Linked DNA regions of Halotia branconii CENA392. The protein of the gene in region 2 interacts with the protein of the main gene of each other region in a pairwise test. Links are inferred from orthologs where the notes say so. Each region holds a gene or a part of one and is shown on either strand. Other genes may lie near its edges.

What was found.
Region 1: the proteins of QI031_RS12225 (region 2) and QI031_RS09350 interact in binary tests that used the Escherichia coli proteins (3 or more experiments, as listed by UniProt). The link is inferred for Halotia branconii CENA392 from one-to-one orthologs.

Annotation. Positions count from the first base shown.
Region 1 is NZ_CP124543.1:2,106,232-2,113,395, reverse strand. The notes cover bases 2,937-5,761. They hold QI031_RS09350 (pyridoxal phosphate-dependent aminotransferase), read left to right. Parts: upstream 2,937-3,675; coding sequence 3,676-4,848; downstream 4,849-5,761. Other genes in these bases: QI031_RS09340 (carotenoid oxygenase family protein), read left to right, coding at 5,624-5,761; QI031_RS09345 (ester cyclase), read left to right, coding at 4,882-5,352; QI031_RS09355 (carbamoylphosphate synthase large subunit), read right to left, coding at 2,937-3,461. Outside these bases: QI031_RS09360 (GTPase family protein), read right to left, coding at 4-1,917; more of QI031_RS09355, read right to left, coding at 2,172-2,936; more of QI031_RS09340, read left to right, coding at 5,762-7,024. UniProt on the Escherichia coli protein: Shows aminotransferase activity with methionine and histidine as substrates, and to a lesser extent also with phenylalanine.
Region 2 is NZ_CP124543.1:2,790,160-2,797,677, forward strand. The notes cover bases 4,249-7,427. They hold QI031_RS12225 (DNA polymerase III subunit alpha), read left to right. Parts: upstream 4,249-4,596; coding sequence 4,597-7,227; downstream 7,228-7,427. Other genes in these bases: QI031_RS12230 (NAD(+) kinase), read right to left, coding at 7,370-7,427. In the rest of the region: QI031_RS12210 (diflavin flavoprotein), read left to right, coding at 1-1,408; QI031_RS12215 (diflavin flavoprotein), read left to right, coding at 1,660-3,372; QI031_RS12220 (hypothetical protein), read left to right, coding at 4,008-4,187; more of QI031_RS12230, read right to left, coding at 7,428-7,518. UniProt on the Escherichia coli protein: DNA polymerase III is a complex, multichain enzyme responsible for most of the replicative synthesis in bacteria. This DNA polymerase also exhibits 3' to 5' exonuclease activity. The alpha chain is the DNA polymerase catalytic subunit.

The DNA.
Region 1 (7,164 bases), 690 kb from region 2 along the record:
CCACTAAGACACTAAGTAATACTCGAATCGTTTTCTAAGTTGTGCAATCGTTAGATTTTGAGTCCAGTATTCCACGATCGCATGACCAAATGCCCAAGCGTTACGCTCTGGGGAGGCAGGGTTTTCTAGTAAAATTGGCCACAGGGCTAGTAAGTCAAAGTTAAGTTTATTTGCATCGCCAACATGCAAAAGCGAGAACAATTCATAGGCCATTTGCAATTTACCAATCACAATGGGTAACTGTTCTACGGGAATTTGTTCTGCAAGTACGTATGCCAAAGCTGGAGATCCGGTAGATAAAGTAGAAATGAACTGAAGCACAGGACTTTTAAGTAATGATGTGAGTCCTTGGGTAGTCGCCATTTGAAAGGTGTAATGGTCAATGATTTTAGCAGAGGCGACGGTACGGGCTTCTAAGTTACGTAAAAAACGAGCTAGCCGCAGTTGTTTGGCAGGGGCGATCGCCTCGATTAATCCTAAGGATAATGGTTCTATTCCCCAAGACGCTCGATTTGTTTGCATATCGCTGGTGACAATCGGTAAAACCAAATTACAAAATTGTCCTAACATTTGAGTGCGATATTCTGTAGCTTGCCGAATCGCAACTTCTTTGGGGCGATCGCCCAATTCCCAATCATAAGGCGGTTGCCATTCCCGAATCGGACGTAGACGATCTACTTGAGTGACGATCGCAATTGCTGGTAAATCTGTAATTTCTGCTTTGATATCTCTGAGAAAGTCTACATCCATTTGCAAAGCTGGATCGAGGGCAGGAGTCACAAGTAGCAGTAAATCGGCATTTGTTGCATAGTCAAGTACTAATTTACGGAAATCTTCCCGATTCGCTTGTTCGTAACCGGGAGTATCCCAAAGTGTTAATGTTTCTTTGTTTGCAGTTTGCCATTGGTAATTTTGAATTTTATCGGTACTAGGTAGGACATCCACATTTGCCAAATCAGCTTGAAACAAAGTGTTAATCAAGCTGCTTTTACCAGATCCCGTCCGCCCCACCAAAAGAATACTGACGGGTTTTTGCTCAACTGCTGCTGTTGGTTTTGCTTGAGTTAAGATATCTCGCAGGGTTTGGATTTTCGCTTTCGGTAATGCAGGTGTGGTAACAGTGGCTGTAGCAGTTGGGAATGCATTACCGCCATAAAGAGCGATCGCTTGGTTACATAAGTTCCTTAAAGCAGCTTCTTGAAGCATTTGACCCAAATTTACCAAAAGTTGCTCAGTTGCCCGGTTGCTGTAGCCTTTGGTGGCGCGATTAGCAACCGCAGCTACCGGATTTAAAACCCACTGCGCCCAATTCCAAACTCGCCAGAATTTCCGAGCAGACGGTTCTAGTTTTTGGTAAACTTCGTAAGCTTGGTAAGCTTGTCCAACTGTTACCTGATTCAGGACAGGTGATAGCTTCTGCATCCACCGATCAAGATCATCTACGGTTCCTCGAATCAGTCCGTAAGCTTGGGGAACGTAAATATTAAGTAGAGGATACTGAACTTCAGGATGATAAATACGAGCGATCGCCGTCACTAAATCTTGACATCTTTGCCAAAACGTTGTCCAATCTTCCCAAATCGGGCGATCGCTTTGTGCTGCTTTTAAAATCCCTTGCAGTGCGGTTTCTGCTTGTTGAGTGTTGTCGCTTCTTCCTGGTAGCCCGGCTGTATTATTTGTGGCTGATACTAGATCTTCTCTGACTTCTACCATTACGGCTTCCATCTGCTTAAGTGCAGGTTGAGTCCACTTGACTAACAACCAACGCCAGCCCACGAATATCAGCGTGAATATACCCCAAATCCAATTAATACCCCAGGCGTGAATTTGCAATCCTGCGGATACTAAAAGAAAAATAATTATAAAAGCGATCGGGATTGCCAATACAACCCATTGCCATATTTTTAATCGCACCATTATTCTGTACCCAGTTTCAAATTAATTTTTAACTTTTGCACCAGTAACGGAAAATTAAACCGCAGAGAAGCCAGTGCGTTGGGGAGACAGCGCTGTGGGCGGCTTTGCCGACTTGAAGCGACTGTCGTCGGGTTCCCCGACTTGTAGACGCTTTGCGGCTTCCCGCAGGGTAGCAACTGGCGCGACGCAGAGAACACAGAGAAATAAGAGTTTCAGAGAGTTCTTGCGTGAGTCCTATTTTAATTTCCCAAAAATCACCGTAATCGTTTTTTCTGTAACTTTTGCTCAATCTGCTGCATTGACTCAATCGTTTCTCCAGTCACAATCCCATAAATTTCGGTATAAATTTTGCCATATCTAACTAACTCTTTTGCTGACAGAATTATCAAATCTTTACGCTTTAATTCTGATTGCAAATTCATTAACATTGATTCCAATGTGCCATCTATTTGATAGTTACTGGAATACTTAGCTACTTCCTTCCCCAATCCCAATAGAGTATGACGCTGTAGACATAATGGAGTCGAACCGTTGACTCGAAAATTAGCATCGATTACATAAAACTGTCCGCTTTGATCTTCTAGCACGTCAAAGCCAATAATACCGAAATAACCTTGTTGATGGGCGTTTTTCCCAATGGCAGCAATCATCTCAAAAAATATACTCATATCTGTATGGCGATAGTGAATTAGCCCTCCCAAATAATCGCCTTCTGAAGTGACGAGTTGGCTAGTAGTACCAATCAGGGTTATGTCTCCTGTCTTACTAAGATAAAACTGCACACAGTAGTTCTGCACTATATTTTCGACGAACTCTGAGACAATAATTGTATCTAGTAACTTAATATCGAGATACTTTCTTAATTCTGCAAAGCAATAATTTAGATCGCTGGTATTGTTAATAATATAAGTGCCTTCTCCTGAAAGTCCGTGGGACGTTTTGATTAGATATGGAAATTGCTGCGGTAAGGGAATATCTGCAAGACTTAAAGAGTGTAAATTATAAGTTTTATATTTGGGATGTGGTACTCCCAACTCAGCTAGCGTTGCTTTATTGAGCAAGTGATAATGAATATCTGGATCAACAGCATGTTTTGCTGGTTGCAGATGATCAAAGGGAAATAAAGTAATCAATTTGTCGAAGCGTTCGCCGAAGGCGTTGGCGCAGCCATCGCTACAGTTGAGATCATCTAGATAACGCGATCGCTCTAATACTTCTATATTGGTGTAACTAAAACCAAAATGTTCCCGCCAATAATCAAGTAGCAATTTTGGCGGTAAACTAATTATAATTCCCGGAATCGCATCGCCTAATACAGCCAAGTTTTTCCAAGGTTCTTTCTGGTGGATTTTATTGAAAGAGGTTTTGGTAGCTTCATCACTACCATCTTGAATCAGATACTTTTGTGTATTTGGGTACGCAGCCCAACTGGCAGTTGCAGGGTAATTGAGGATGAAAGCATAAGATAGATCTTTAATATCTTCAGCAAACAAATCAGAAAAAGAATTTCCTTGAAAATAATCAAAATTTAATGTTGATTTCATAGAAAAAAATGATAAATTCCCCTAAGTTACAGAATGATTACAGGTTCTTTTTGTTTATATTTAACTCTTTTTTAATTACATTGAATCTATCAAGAGAAAGGGAGATTAGGCAGATAAAAGAGCAATATTGCTCTCATTTTTCTGATTTCTCAGTTCTCAGTTGCAATTATGGGATATCCTAAGAACAGTGAAAGATTTGCCAAATAAAGCAGTAATGAAACTGGCAGCACGAGTAAGTCAGGTGACACCCTCTCTAACCTTAGCGATCGCAGCTAAAGCTAAGGCACTAAAGGCGGATGGAGTAGATGTTTGTAGTTTTAGCGCTGGAGAACCAGATTTTGACACCCCAGCGCATATCAAAGCCGCAGCAGCAAAAGCTTTGGATGAAGGTAAAACCAAGTACGGCCCAGCAGCCGGAGAACCAAAGTTAAGGGAAGCGATCGCCCACAAGCTTAAAATTGATAACGGTCTTGATTACAAATCAGAGAATGTCATCGTCACTAACGGCGGTAAGCATTCTCTGTACAACTTAATGGTGGCGCTAATTGATCCGGGCGATGAGGTGATTATCCCGGCTCCCTACTGGTTAAGCTATCCGGAAATGGTAACTTTAGTCAGTGGTGTACCAGTAATTGTCCATACAGATGCTTCAACGGGTTATAAAATTACTCCCGAACAACTACGCAAAGCAATTACACCTAAAACCAAGTTATTTGTTCTTAATTCTCCCTCTAATCCTACCGGGATGGTGTACACGCCAGAGGAAATTAAAGCTTTAGCACAAGTAGTAGTCGATGCAGATATCTATGTTGTCTCCGACGAGATTTATGAAAAAATTCTCTACGACGGTGCAGAACATATCAGCATTGGTTCTTTAGGTCAAGAAATTTTTCACCGGACTTTAATTAGTAACGGGTTTGCGAAAGCTTACTCAATGACTGGATGGCGACTAGGCTATTTAGCAGGGCCAGTGGAGATTATCAAAGCCGCAAGTACCATTCAAGGGCATAGTACATCGAATGTGTGTACCTTTGCCCAATATGGAGCGATCGCGGCATTACAAAATTCCCAAGACTGTGTAAAGTCAATGCTTGAAGCTTTTGCTAAACGGCGACAAGTGATGTTAGATAGACTCAACGCCATTCCCGGATTGAGTACCGCTAAACCAGATGGCGCTTTTTATCTGTTTCCAGATATTAGCAAAACTGGTCTTAAATCTTTAGAATTTTGTAATGCTCTTTTAGAAGAACATCAAGTTGCAGTCATACCCGGAGTTGCTTTTGGTGCTGATGACAATATTCGTCTTTCTTATGCCACAGATATGACAACTATTGAAAAGGGCATGGATAGATTAGAGAAATTTGTGGGTAGGCTTAGCTCGTCGTAGACATCCCGTATTTAGCTCAAAATCCAATCTCCTATGCTGACTGAACACAACAAAAAGATCGTTCTTCAGTTTTACAAAGCCTTTGATGATCGCAAAATCGAGCAAGCCTTAGAACTTCTGGCTCCGAATTTTGTTGCTCATTTGGCGGGTGTGCCTGAGCCATTAGATGGGGAAGGATTCAAGCAGTTTGGGATGTCATTTTATTTAGCTTTTAGTCAAGGGCAACACACTTTTGATGAGATCATCGTTTCAGGCGATAAAGTGGTAACGTGCGGAACATTCACAGCGAAGCATCTGGGAGAGTTTCAGGGTCTTCCACCAACGGGTAAGCAAATCAGCTTGTCAATCATGCACATTGATCAAGTAGAAGACGGAAAAATTGTAGAGCATTGGGGACAGGGAGATGTACTTGGATTGATGCAGCAGTTAGGGATAATCTTCTTACCAAGTCCAAAAATGTTACCACATATTTTGAGAGGTGTTGTGTCCAGACTATTTAAGTAGGACGGCGCAAATAAGTAAAGGTTTGTAGTTGCGATCGCCATATTGTCAAACAGCAGCCATGATGAAAGCTAAACTAGTATATTGGCGATCGCATTAAAAGTCTAGAATTTCTAGGGCGTAGTGGTAGTTATGAATAGAAATACCTAATGTTAGGTCGTGATAGGTAGTCTCTAAAAAATAAAAATTGTATTGCGAAGAACCATAAAGGCGATCGCTAATTATTATTGAAAAAGTGCCACTATCAGATTTACTCGCTCTCACAATTAACACAATGACAATAACTGCGACCAATCCATATCTTAAAGGAAATTTTGCCCCTGTCCGTAAAGAAATTACCAGTGACACCCTAGAAGTAATAGGTCATCTCCCCCCTGAACTATCGGGTATGTTTGTGCGTAATGGCCCGAATCCTCAACATGCACCCATTGGCCAATATCACTGGTTTGATGGGGATGGGATGTTACATGGTGTGCGAATTAGCGACGGCAAAGCAACTTATAGCAACCGCTATGTGCGAACAACTGGATGGAAAATCGAGAAACAAGCCAATAAAGCAATCTGGACTGGACTTCTAGAACCACAGCAAACAAAAGTTCCCCACGGTATTAGCAAAAAAAATACTGCCAATACTGCTCTTGTATGGCACGCAGGTCAAATGTTAGCGCTGTGGGAAGGAGGTGCGCCTTATGTAATCAGGCTTCCTGATTTAAAGACAATTGGTGAGTACACTTATCATGGTCAACTCAATTCTGCTTTTACTGCTCACCCCAAGATAGACCCAATTATCGGTGAGATGATGTTCTTTGGCTACTCCTTCGAGCCACCATATTTGCAATACAGCATAGTTTCTACAGAAGGCAAGTTAGTACGCACAGTACCGATTGACTTACCGACGAGCGTGATGATGCACGATTTTGCCATCACTGAAAATTACACAATTTTTATGGATTTACCGTTGACTTATAGCGCCAAACGAGCGCAACGGGGAAAACCTCCAATTTTGTTTGAGCGCGATCGCCCCAGTCGCTTTGGTATTGTTCCTCGTTACGGCGATAATAGTAGCATTAGCTGGTTTGAGTGTCCCTCTTGCTACGTTTTTCATACCCTCAACGCTTACGAAGAAGAAGACGAAGTTGTACTTATCGCCTGTCGCATGAGTTCTACTAATGTTTTAACTAGTAAAGAGACAGAACTTGATCCAGAAGGAAATATTCCTCGTTTGCATCGCTGGCGATTTAACCTAAATGATGGCACAGTACGCGAAGAAATGCTCGATGATGTACCTGCGGAATTTCCCCGCGTCAACGAAAACTTTTTAGGACAAAACACCCAATATGGCTATACTGCTAGGATGGCAAACAGTACTGAGCCTCTCTTAGACGGCATCATTAAGTACGACCTCAGTAAGGGCAAGTCCAAAACCCATGAATTTGGAGAGGGACGCTATGGTGGTGAAGCGGTATTTGTTCCTCGTCCTGGTAGTACAGTTGAAGATGACGGCTGGCTAATCACTTTTGTTCATGATCAAAGTTCCAAAACTTCTGAAATGGTAGTGGTGAATGCCCAAGATATGACTGCTGAACCTGTGGCGCGGGTGCTAATTCCCCAGCGAGTACCCTATGGATTTCACGGAACTTGGATTTCGGAAGAACAGTTGAATTTTTCTAGTTAAATTACCACTATGAGAGTAGGGACAAAAAACACTGTGTCCCTACTAGCATTCACTGGATACTAAAAATACTACAGAATTGATACTTGATTTTTGAAAAAAACTCAGTACACCTTATATATTTTGGGAGCATCCCAAATGTG
Region 2 (7,518 bases):
GCTTCAGTTAGCTCCTAGAGCGACTGTATTGGCTTCCAAAATTGCGCTTCAGTTTTTGGAAGGTTTGGTACACGATCCCTTCTCGAAGCGGATTGTCAAAAGTGGCGATCGCATCGATATTGGCAAGGGACACGAAATTGAATTTGTGAGTGCGCCTAACCTGCACTGGCCTGACACTATCTTTAGCTACGACCGCAAAACCCAAACTATCTTCACCTGTGATGCTTTTGGGATGCACTTCTGCGACGATCGCACCTTTGATGAAGACTTAGAGGCGATTGAAGCTGACTTTAGATTTTACTATGATTGTCTGATGGGGCCTAATGCTCGTTCTCTATTGAATGCCATGAAGAGAATGAGTGAACTTGGCAAGATTAACATTATCGCCAACGGTCACGGACCTTTGTTACATCATCATTTAGATGTGCTGACCGGGTGTTACGACAGTTGGAGTCAAAGACAAGCGAAAGCAGAAACCACCGTCGGCTTGTTCTATGTTTCCGAATACGGATACAGCGATCAGTTAGGTATGGCGATCGCTGAAGGCATCCAAAAAACTGGAGTTGCCATAGAGGTTATCGATCTTAGCACCGCCGGATTGCAAGAAATTCAAGAACTCGCAGGTAGAGCCGCTGGTCTAATTATTGGGATGCCCCCAACAACTGCTGTAGCAGCTCAGGCTGGTATCAGTTCCTTGTTATCAGTTGCTAAAGACAAGCAACTGGTGGGGCTATTTGAATGTTATGGCGGAGATGATGAACCCGTTGATACAATTCGCAGAAAATTTATTGACTTGGGTGTAAAAGAAGCCTTCCCAGCGATTCGGATTAAAGAAGTTCCTACCGCCAGTACATTCCAGTTGTGCCAAGAAGCAGGTACAGACTTAGGACAGTTGCTAGTGCGCGAACGCAACATCAAGCAGATCAAATCTCTTGATGTGAACATGGAAAAAGCCTTAGGACGGATTAGCAGCGGACTGTACATTGTCACCACCAAAAAAGGTGATGTGTCAAGTGCCATGTTAGCTTCTTGGGTATCGCAAGCAAGTTTGCAACCATTAGGATTTACAATTGCCGTCGCCAAAGACCGCGCCATTGATTCCTTGATGCAAGAAGGCGATCGCTTCGTCCTCAACGTCTTGGAAGAAGGAAATTATCAAGAACTCAAAAAACAATTCCTCAAGCGCTTACATCCTGGCGCTGACCGATTTGCTGGAGTCAAAACCCGAACCGCGAAAAACGGTTCCCCAATTCTGACAGACGCTTTGGCATACATGGAATGTGAAGTACAAAGCAGCATGGAGTGCAGCGACCACTGGATTGTCTACTGCACCGTTCAAGAAGGTCGTGTTTCTAAACCCGATGCATTAACAGCAGTTCGTCATCGCAAAGTAGGTAATTACTACTAATAGGGCATAAGAAAGAAGAATTGGGGCAGGGTGCGGGGTGCAAGGGGGATGAAGAAAAATTAGCTCTTTCTCCTTTTCCCCCTGCTCCCTGCCCCTCTGCCTCCCCTGCCTCCCCTACTTCTTCTCCCCGCCAGCATTTCACAACTTCCATGAGCTTTCTAAATTCCTTGACTGGCTTCATGCAATCGGCTAAAAACTGGGCAAAATCTACCCGGTTTTTCCATTTTTTTTCTACACTTCACCGAAAATCTATGACCGATTCCAAACCCCGTGACGTACAAGTTCTCCCCATTGCTACAAATACTAAAATCCTCAAAGCACGTAGTTGGTCACGTTTGCGGTTTGAAATTGAATACGCACTAGAAAGAGGTACTACCTCTAACTGCTATTTGATTGAAGGTGATAAAACTGCAATTATTGACCCGCCAGCGGAAAGCTTCACCGAAATTTATCTAGAGGCGTTGCAGCAGACTCTAAACTTGAAAAAGTTGGATTATGTGATCCTTGGTCATTTTAGTCCTAACCGTATTCCCACTCTCAAGGCAGTTCTCGAACTAGCGCCACACATTACCTTTGTCTGTTCTTTACCTAGCGCTGCACATTTACGTAACGCTTTCCCAGATAACACACCAGAAATTTTGGTGATGCGGGGGAAAGAAACTTTAGATTTAGGTAAGGGTCATGCTTTAAAATTCTTGCCTATTCCTAGTCCTCGTTGGCCAGAAGGACTTTGTACCTACGACCAACAAACCCAAATTCTTTATACAGATAAACTCTTCGGTAGTCATATCTGTAGTGATGAAGTTTTTGATGAGAACTGGGAATCATTTAAAGAAGACCAGCGCTATTATTACAATTGTCTGATGGCTCCTCAAGCGACCCATGTGGAAGCAGCTTTGGAGAAAATATCAGATTTCCAGGTGAGAATGTATGCTGTCGGTCACGGGCCTTTAGTACGCACTGGCTTAATCGAACTCACCAAAGCTTATGCAGAATGGAGTCGTTCTCAAAGAGATCGAGAAATTTCTGTGGCTCTACTTTATGCGTCAGCTTATGGCAATACAGCAACCCTGGCACAGGCGATGGGTTTGGGGCTAACCAAGGGAGGAGTCGCAGTCCATTCAATTAATTGCGAATTTGCTTCACCTGATGAAATCCGTACTGCTGTAGAACAGTCGGATGGTTTTGTAATTGGTTCTCCAACTATCGGTGGCCATGCACCTACTCCGATTCATACCGCTTTGGGTATCGTGTTAACCATTGGTGACAACAACAAACTAGCTGGGGTGTTTGGTTCCTACGGCTGGAGTGGTGAAGCGATAGACATGATTGAAGGTAAACTGCGGGATGCAGGACACCGCTTTGGATTTGAGAGTTTGAAAGTGAAGTTTAAGCCTGATGATGTTACTCTCAAATTCTGTGAAGAAGTCGGTACAGACTTTGCCCAAACACTGAGAAAAGCTAAAAAAGTGCGCGTACCCCAGCAATCTGCTACTCCTTTAGAACAAGCAGTGGGTAGGATTGTCGGTTCAGTATGCGTGATTACTGCCAAACAAGGAGATGTGTCTACCGGGATGTTAGGCGCTTGGGTATCACAAGCAACCTTTAACCCACCTGGTTTAACTATTGCGATCGCCAAAGATAGAGCAGTAGAATCTCTCATGTATCCAGGAGGTAAATTCGCTCTAAATATCCTGGCTGATGGTAATCATTTAGATTACATGAAGCATTTTCGCAAAAACTTTGCCCCAGGAGAAGATCGGTTTGCCAACTTTAGCACCACAGTTGCAGATAACGGCTGTACTGTAATCACCGATGCTTTAGCTTATGTAGAATGTTCGGTCAGCCAACGCATGGAATGTGGCGACCATTGGGTAGTATATGCAACTGTTGACAACGGTAAATTAATTCAACCTGATGCGGTTACTGCTATTAATCATCGCAAAACAGGTACTCATTACTAAACAATTGTAACGGCTTTTAGTTGAGTAAGTTACAGTTTTTACCTCTCTCTTTCTTTTGAAAAGAGAGAGGTTTTGAATTTTTCCCCTTCCTGTAGCTTTGATAGAGTTAGATTTTCGGCGTTGCATAAATGCGGGATGAATTAAAATTTTTGACCAAAGCAAAAGATTGATTCTTCGCGCCTTTGCGCCTACCCTGCGGGAAGCCGCTACCGTGTCTATGCACGAAACAAAATTCATCCCTTGATTCAGCAATACCAGATTTTCTATTAATCAAATAAGTCTGATATAGGACTCCTATTTGATTTTTGAACACGATTTAGTACATATCTATCCCTTCTTAACTGTTCCCTGTTTCCTGTTCCCTACCTACACAAATAAATTCACCGAATCAAACCGGATTACTATATCAGTTTCCGTATATCTGCGGATTTCTGATCATAAATATTTAATTAGGAACTTTTCACTTAAAGGTTAGTCTAGCGAGTTTGGCAGAAATATTTCAGTAAGATTCCGCAATTGCCACCAAGACAACTGAATAAGTAACATGTCATCTTTAACTAGAAAATCAGTATCTGGCAATTCTTATATAAAATGCCAACTACTGCTGCCACGCCTTCATATTAATTGTTCCTCCTATGACCGCACAAAACAACAAAATTAAATTTCCTATTTGGCAGTATCTAAACCAACCTTTGTTTAGTAATGATTCTCAATTAGAATTGAATCCTCGCCGCTTTGCCCAAGGCTGGCGGATTCAACTTCTTCAACGGTGTTGGACTAAAGAATGTGACGCTAAAGGACCTCAACAGCATTAGATTCTTATAAACACTGTTGCACTGAATACCAATTAATAAACTAAGCCTCGTCTCAAGAACGTGGCTTTTTGCCGTTTATTAATATATTGACGGTCATATTGTCAATAAAAATTAACTACTAAACATCATAGGAAACTAATTATACGTTACCTAAAGTCTAAGTAGAGACATAGCACTGTCTTTACTTGGGAGATAGACAGCGCAGATATTGCCTCGTAAACGGCAGTGTCATTATTACTACTAAAAACTGAGTAATCTAACTAATGTAACTATTAAAACATCTCTTTCGGAAGTTAAATTTCCGCAAACAAGTTAATCTAAGATCCCGTTGCTTTAAAAATTCCTGCTCGAAGGGGTATTGATCAGGGATATCCTCAGAGATATATTTGGCTTGTGCTTGGAGACGTATATGTCTTTTGTACCATTACATATTCATAGTGACTACAGTTTGCTTGATGGAGCAAGTCAGCTACCAGAGTTGGTAGATCAAGCGATCGCACTGGGTATCAAAGCGATCGCCCTTACCGATCATGGTGTCATGTATGGTGCTGTCGAATTAATTAAGATTTGCCGTAGTAAAAACATTAAGCCAATAATTGGCAACGAAATGTATATCATCAACGGTGATATTGAAAAACAAGAACGTCGTCCTAAATATCATCAAGTCGTCTTAGCTAAAAATACTAAAGGTTACAAAAATTTAGTTAAATTAACCACTATTTCTCATCTCCAAGGTGTACAAGGTAAAGGGATTTTTTCTCGTCCTTGTATCAATAAAGATTTACTCAAACAATATCATGAAGGTTTAATTGTTACAAGTGCTTGTTTGGGTGGTGAAATTCCTCAAGCAATTCTCAGCGGTAGACCCGATGCAGCGCGTAAAGTTGCCAAATGGTATAAAGAAGTATTTGGTGATGATTTTTATCTAGAAATTCAAGACCACGGCTCTCAAGAAGACCGAATTGTCAATGTAGAAATTGTCAAAATTGCGCGGGAATTAGAAATCAAATTTGTTGCTACTAACGATTCTCATTTTATTTCTTGCTTTGATGTTGAAGCACATGATGCTTTGTTATGTATTCAAACTGGCAAGCTCATTATTGAAGATAATCGGATGCGTTATAGCGGTACAGAATATCTGAAATCCGCCGAAGAAATGCAGTTATTATTTCGTGACCATTTGCCAGATGATGTCATAACTGAAGCTATAGCTACTACCGAAGAAGTTGCCGATAAAGTTGAGCCTTACCATATTATGGGCGAGCCTCAAATTCCTACTCCTCCTATTCCCTCTGGTCACACTCCCGATACTTATGCCGAAGAGGTAGCTTGGCAAGGACTTTTAGAACGATTAAATCGCAAATCCCGTACCGAAGTTGATCCAGTCTATAAAGAAAGATTGGAATATGAACTTAAAATGCTTCAGCAAATGGGTTTTTCTACATACTTCTTAGTTGTGTGGGACTATATCAAATTTGCTAGAGATAATAATATTCCTGTAGGTCCAGGACGTGGTTCAGCTGCTGGTTCTTTAGTTGCTTATGCAATGCGAATTACCAATATTGATCCAGTACATCATGGATTACTATTTGAACGTTTCTTGAATCCAGAACGGAAGTCCATGCCTGATATTGATACAGATTTCTGTATTGAAAAGCGAGATAAAGTTATTGAATATGTAACAGAAAAATACGGTAAAGATAGAGTCGCCCAAATCATTACTTTTAACCGTTTAACTTCTAAAGCTGTTTTAAAAGATGTTGCCAGAGTATTAAATATTCCCTACGGCGAAGCCGATAAAATGGCGAAATTAATTCCTGTAGTGAGGGGTAAACCGACTAAACTCAAGGTGATGATTTCTGATGCAACTCCAGAACCAGAGTTTAAAGAAAAATACGATAATAACCCTCATGTTCGTCATTGGCTTGATATGGCAATGCGAATCGAAGGAACTAACAAAACCTTTGGTGTTCATGCCGCAGGTGTGGTAATTTCTGCTGACCCATTAGATGAAATTGTGCCGCTACAAAGAAACAATGATGGTTCTGTAATTACCCAGTATTTCATGGAAGATTTGGAATCGATGGGTTTGTTGAAAATGGATTTTCTGGGTTTGCGGAACTTGACATTGATTCAAAAAACTATTGATTTGATTGAACAAACCAATGGCTATCGTATTGACCCAGATGAAATTACAGGTCAAGAAAGAAAAGCTCAGAAAATATTAGCTAAAGGTGAACATAGCACTTTACCAAAAGATGTACAGAAATCTTACGAACTTTTAGAAGCGGGTGAATTAGAAGGAATATTTCAATTAGAGTCTTCTGGAATGCGTCAAATAGTACGAGATTTGAAGCCTTCTAATATAGAAGATATTTCTTCAATTTTGGCACTTTACCGACCAGGCCCATTAGATGCAGGATTAATTCCTAAATTTATTAACCGTAAGCATGGACGGGAAACGATTGATTATCAAAGCCCTATTCTTGAACCAGTATTGAATGAAACCTACGGAATTATGGTTTATCAAGAGCAAATTATGAAAATTGCTCAAGATATGGCTGGATATTCTTTAGGACAAGCTGATTTGTTACGCCGTGCAATGGGTAAAAAGAAAGTTTCGGAGATGCAAAAACAGCGAGAAAAATTTGTTGATGGTGCAGCTAAAAATGGAGTCAAAAAACAAGTAGCTGATGAATTATTTGAGCAAATGTTAAAATTTGCTGAATATTGCTTAAGTTATGACACAGAAATATTGACTGTAGAATATGGCTTAATGCCTATTGGCAAGATTGTAGAAAAAAATATTAAATGCACTGTTTATAGTATTGATAGTAATGGTAATGTTTATACGCAACCAATAGCACAGTGGCATCATCGCGGTCAACAAGAAGTTTTTGAATATTGCTTAGAAGATGGTTCAACAATTCGGGCAACAAAAGACCATAAGTTTATGACTACTGATGGTCAGATGTTACCAATTGATGAAATTTTTAAACGGGGATTGGATTTGATGCAAGTTAAGGAGTTACCAAGATAAAATTATTGCTCATTTTGTGCTTCAAATAATATATTGTTTTACAATTTAGTATTATTTAGTCATAGCCAGATACAAAAACACCCTAGCTCTAGGCGTTAGCTAAAGCCAGGGAATGTCAGATTGCAGATACTGGAGAAAACAATCAATTTCGGTGATTATTAGTGTAGCGAACCCTAGTACCCGCCCAGAGCAACTTCTCTCGTAGCGTCTGATAGTATGAGTTGTTTTCTCGCAAAATAATAAACTTAGCCCGACAATCAGCCATTCGCACATCAACACGATGTCCAGGCC